2 regions of the Kitasatospora sp. NPDC002040 genome follow, and region 2 is predicted to be linked to the other one. Evidence: riboswitches for the same ligand, from Rfam matches in the RefSeq annotation. Region 2 holds a riboswitch; the other holds the start of a gene.
The links. Region 2 has a riboswitch for cyclic di-AMP ahead of ABT118_RS29350 (M23 family metallopeptidase). Riboswitches for the same ligand answer to the same signal wherever they lie in the genome.
Positions count from the first base shown of each region.

Region 1: linked by a shared signal. The riboswitch ahead of ABT118_RS24035 (glycoside hydrolase family 16 protein) and the one ahead of ABT118_RS29350 (M23 family metallopeptidase) in region 2 are both predicted to bind cyclic di-AMP.

Region 1 covers NZ_JBEOXV010000012.1:134,079-136,519, reverse strand. The annotation lists gene ABT118_RS24040 (trypsin-like serine protease) at 1-753, opposite strand, end outside; cyclic di-AMP (ydaO/yuaA leader) riboswitch at 1,190-1,355, shown strand; gene ABT118_RS24035 (glycoside hydrolase family 16 protein) at 1,359-2,441, shown strand, end outside.
Region 2 covers NZ_JBEOXV010000021.1:51,860-54,300, reverse strand. The annotation lists gene ABT118_RS29355 (hypothetical protein) at 1-372, shown strand, start outside; gene ABT118_RS29350 (M23 family metallopeptidase) at 412-1,221, opposite strand; cyclic di-AMP (ydaO/yuaA leader) riboswitch at 1,234-1,395, opposite strand; gene ABT118_RS29345 (YiaA/YiaB family inner membrane protein) at 1,611-1,901, shown strand; gene ABT118_RS29340 (tautomerase family protein) at 1,918-2,148, opposite strand; gene ABT118_RS29335 (alpha/beta fold hydrolase) at 2,201-2,441, shown strand, end outside.

The sequences.
Region 1 (2,441 bases), on a different contig from region 2:
GTCGATCCAGCTGCCGAGGTTGTCGGTGCGGACCTCGTAGGCGCCGTTGTCGGTGGTGGCAGGGGCGCCGAAGCAGCCCTTCTGGTGCGAGGTGCTGGAGATCGCGACCAGCTCGGGGACACCGCCGACGGTACGGAAGGCCGGGCCGCCCGCGTCGCCCTTGCAGACGGAGACGTAGCTCGGGGAGCTGCCGCTGATACCGATGCCGCCGGCGTCGACGCTCTGCACCGTGAAATCGCCGGCGCGCAGCTTGGTCGGCGCGGCAGTGCTCAGGGTGCTGCCGAAGCCCGCCACCGTGAGGATCTCGCCGGCCGCCGGGGCGGTGCTGCCGAGCTTGATCCGGTTGGCCCCGAAGACCGGGAACTCCAGCTTGGCCAGCACCAGGTCGCGGTCGGCGTGCGGGGCGAGCGTGGTGACCTTGAGGGTCCGTCCGGACGCGGTGTCGGCCAGGTCCACCCGGTTGACCGTCGCGGTGGTGGCGAGCCTCGGCGGGCCGGCGGCGGCGGGGGTGGTGCCGTCGGCGAAGCAGCTCCTCGCGGTCAGCAGCCAGAGCGGGTCGATCAGAACGCCGGAGCAGCTCAGACCCTGGTCGCCGATGGCGAGCTTGGCGGTGAAGGAGTACTCGTCGTCCATCGGGACGTCGCCGGTCACGGCGTTGGCCGGGCCGACCGCACCTCCGGTGAGGAGGCCGAGGGTGAGAGCCGTGACGAGTACTCCGGCGGACCTGCTGAACCACGGGCGCGGTGCGCGCATATGTCTGTGCCTTTCGCTGACGGGACGGAGAAGTCGGTCGAACTTCCGTTTATCGGGGCGGAGTTGATTGGTCGGCGAAAGATGGCAGCAGGCATTCGTGAATGCCGCTGCGAAACCCCCGCTGAGCGCCGAGCGTATGATAAGAACACCGGCCCGTCGAGTTGATTGGCCTGGGATGAACGGCAGTTGACCGGCCGTCGGATGCGGTGGAATGGCCCTTGGGTCACCGTTTGCCGGATTTCGGCAATTCGTGTGAGCAGGACCGGTAATTCCTCCTGTGCGACCGGGAGTGCCGTCCTGATTCCGCCCGTTTTCCGGGGATGTGAGAGAGGTCTCATTGTCGATGGTCGGACAATCTGCCTAGCCTGCATGGAGTTGTCCGCGCCGCTGCGGACGCCGTCGCCGGGACGCCGAGTCCTGTCCGCCCGTCGACGGTTACTCGACCACACCGAGTTCGGACAGGAGCGGGGGAACCAGGTCAGTCTGCGGTCACCCCTGCCCCGGCAGGGAACCGCTCGGGGTGAAGCCGCGCGCACGCGCGGCCGGGCAGTCCTCCGGCCCGAACCCGACAGCTCACCTCGTAGGCGTCGACGAGGACCCTGCCCATGCGTATTGCCCTGACCCCTGCGCGTCTCGGCGCGGCCGCCCTGGTGGCCGTACCGCTGATCGCCGCTGCTCCGCTGGCCGGCCAGGCCCAGGCCGCCACCTCCGTCACCCAGGACCGGCTCACGCCGGGCTCGATGGCCGCGAACACCGCGACCAAGGCCGGTCTGACCGTGCACTCCGGCAGCTGCTTCACCGCGAAGACGCTCGGTGTCGGCGTCCGCGACGCGGCCGGCCGCAACCTCGACTTCCCCGGCAACGCGAGCAACGTGCAGATCTGCCCGAGCGGCGTGAACTTCACCAGCGGGGCCCGCTCGCTGCCGGCCGGCACGTACACCCAGTTCGGCTTCTGGCAGGACCTGAACGGGAGTTGGCACAACCTGCCGTCGCAGCGGCTGACGGTCGGCGGCGCGGTCACCCCGACCCCGACGCCCACCCCCACGCCCACCCCGGTGCCGACCCCGACCCCCACGCCGACCCCCACCACCCCGGCCGGGACCTCACCGATCCCCGGCAAGGCGCTGACCTGGTCGGAGGAGTTCGACAACGGGATCGCCTGGGGCTCCAAGTGGGTCGGCGACCGCAGCAGCTCGTACCGCTACGGCACCCACAACCCGGACGACAACAAGCTCGACTGGATCAGCCAGAACGGCGTCAGCGTCTCGGGCGGGGTGGCGACCTTCACCGCCAAGCCCTCCAGCCACACCCTGGAGAACGGCAAGCAGGCCTGGGACACCGGGCTGCTCACCACCGAGTACTCCTCGGAAGGCTTCCAGGTGAAGACCGGCGACTACGCCGAGACCCGGGTCAAGCTGCCGGCCGGCTCCGGTGCCTGGCCGGCGCTGTGGACCTGGAAGAACGGCAACGGGGAGATCGACTCGTTCGAGTACCACCCCGACAACGCCGGTCTGCTGGAGCTGACCAACCACGTCAAGTCCGGCCTGAAGTACCACACCGACGCGAACGCCGTCGGCCACGACAAGTGGGTCACCATCGGCACCTACTACGGCGCCAACTCCGTCGACTGGTACGTGAACGGGACCAAGGTGTTCTCCGACGGCACCGGCGTCGGCAGCAACTGGTCG
Region 2 (2,441 bases):
GAGATCGACGCGGACGGCGGCTGGGGCCGGACCAGGCTGATCTCGATCGGGATGGCCACCGACGGCGCCCGGCTGCTGCTGGAGAACCGGCTGATGCAGCGCAGCTACCGCAACCTGGCCGGGCTGAACGCGCTCGGCCTGCCGATGCCGGACGAGCTCTCCGGCGACTTCGACGGCTTCGAGGCGGCCGTGGCCGAGGAGGCGCTCCGGCTGTGCGGCGAGTGGACCGTCCCCGGGCTGCCCGCGCTGCTGGTGCACGAGTACCCGGACCTGGCGCCCGAGCCGGGCACGGAGGAGATCGAGGCCTACCTGAGCGAGCAGGCCGCCGAGGAACAGGCCGCTGCCGAGCAGGCCGCCGAGGAACAGGACTGACGCGTCGGGCCCCACCGGAACCGGTGGGGCCCGCTCGGGTCAGGGGTTGACGCCGCGCTCGCGCAGCCAGTCCAGCGGGTCGACCGGGGTGGCGCCGCCGGGGCGGACCTCCAGGTGCAGGTGCGGGCCGGTGACGTTGCCGGTGGCGCCGACCTTGCCGAGCACCGTGCCGGGGGCGACCTCGCCCGAGGCGGTGGCGATCGAGGACAGGTGGCAGTACCAGATCTCGGTGCCGTCGGAGAGCGTCTCGATCACCCGGTAGCCGTACGCGCCGGACCAGCCGGCCGAGGTGACCGTGCCCGCGCCGACGGCGGTGACCGGGGTGCCGGTGGGGGCCGCGAAGTCCAGGCCGGTGTGCAGGTGGGACCAGTACGAGCCGGACTGGCCGTAGTGCGCGGTCAGTTCGTAGTTGGTGGTCGGCGGGGCGAAGGAGCCGTGCTGCTCGGCCCGCTCGGCCGCGGCCGCCTGGACGGCGCGCTTGGCCTCCGCCTCCTGCGCGGCGGCCAGCCGGGCGGACTCGTCCGCGGCGGTCCGCTGCCCGTCGGCCTGCTGCTGGATCCGGGCGGCGAGGGCCAGGCCCGGGTCGGCGGAGAGCGGGAACTGCTCCCCGGCCTGGTCGGCGGAGTCGGCGGCCGAGACGGCGGGCGGTACGGCCACCGGCGCGGCGGCGGCCGGGGTGGCCGCGAAGGCGGTGGCACCGAGCGCGGCGGTCATCGCGGTGACGCCGATCAGCGGGCCGCCGGAGCGGGGCTGACGGGGCATCCGGTGCCGGGCGGGGTCCGGGTGGTCCAGCAGCAGCTGGCTGCCCGAGTCGGTACGGGGGTGTGCCGGGGAGTGCGTCGACGCCACGGAGGCGCGCTCCTTTCCTTCCTTCGCGCCTACCGGGTTAGCTGACGGGTTCGGAGCAGGAAGGTCTCCTACGACCGGGTTGGGGCCCGGCCGATTCACCCCAAGGAACGGTGGTTCCCCGGCTCCCGGACCCCCGGTGAAGGCGGGGTCCTGAGGATTAGGCGACGGCGCACGGTGCCGTTCTGGTACGGCGTTGCCGACCGCGCTGCGTTATCAAACGTTAATCCTAGGAGCCCATGATTCCAAGCGGCTTGAGAGGTGCAGTCCACTTCTTCTGACGACCCGTGACCGGAATGCGGCTTCTGTCCGTTCACCCGGTGACTGTGCGCCACCACCGGTTGAGTATGCGTACTCAGGCGTGCGGCAAGGGAGTTGGAGATCCTCGGGGCATGAGCAATTCGATGAAGCCGCAGACCACCAACGCCTACTACCTGCAGGCGGTCCTCTCCTTCGCCCTGGCCACCGCGGCCCTGGCGATCGGGATCGCCTACCTCCCGGTCAGCCCCTGGATGCGCGGCTTCCTGGCGGTCGGCCTGCTCTACGAGATCACCTCGGCGTTCACGCTGGCCAAGGTGATCCGCGACCGCCAGGACGCCGGCCAGATCCACTCCCGGGTCGACCAGGCCCGCCTCGACAAGCTGCTCGCCGAGCACGACCCGTTCCGGGTGGACGGGATCTGAGCGGCGCCCGCAGCGGTCAGCCGGCCGCCCGCTTGGCGGCGTAGGTCTCCCCGCCGGCCGCCCAGTTCTCCAGCGCGACCTCCTCGATCACCACGGTGACCGCCGCCGGGCTCACCCCGGTGATCCGGACGTAGGTCTCGGTGAGCTCGCGGGCGATCTCGGCCCGCTGCTCCACGGTCCGACCGGCCAGCTGCTTGACGGTGATGAACGGCATGACGGCCCCTCGGGTTCGGTGCGGTGCGATCACCGGAACGCTATCCCACCGTCCCTTGACGGCTAAGGCTATTAGCCTTAGCTTTATGGCTATGACGCAGACCTTCACCACCCAGTACCTCGATCTCCCCGCCGGCCGCCTGGCCTACGACGACACCGCCACCGAGACCGGCCTGCCGGTCGTGCTGCTCCCCGGGATGCTCGACTCCCGGGTGGTCTACCGGCACCTGCGCCCGCTGCTGACCGCGGCCGGCCACCGGGTGATCACGCTGGACCTGCGCGGCTTCGGCGAGTCCTCGATCGCCTGGGACGACTACTCCCCCGCCG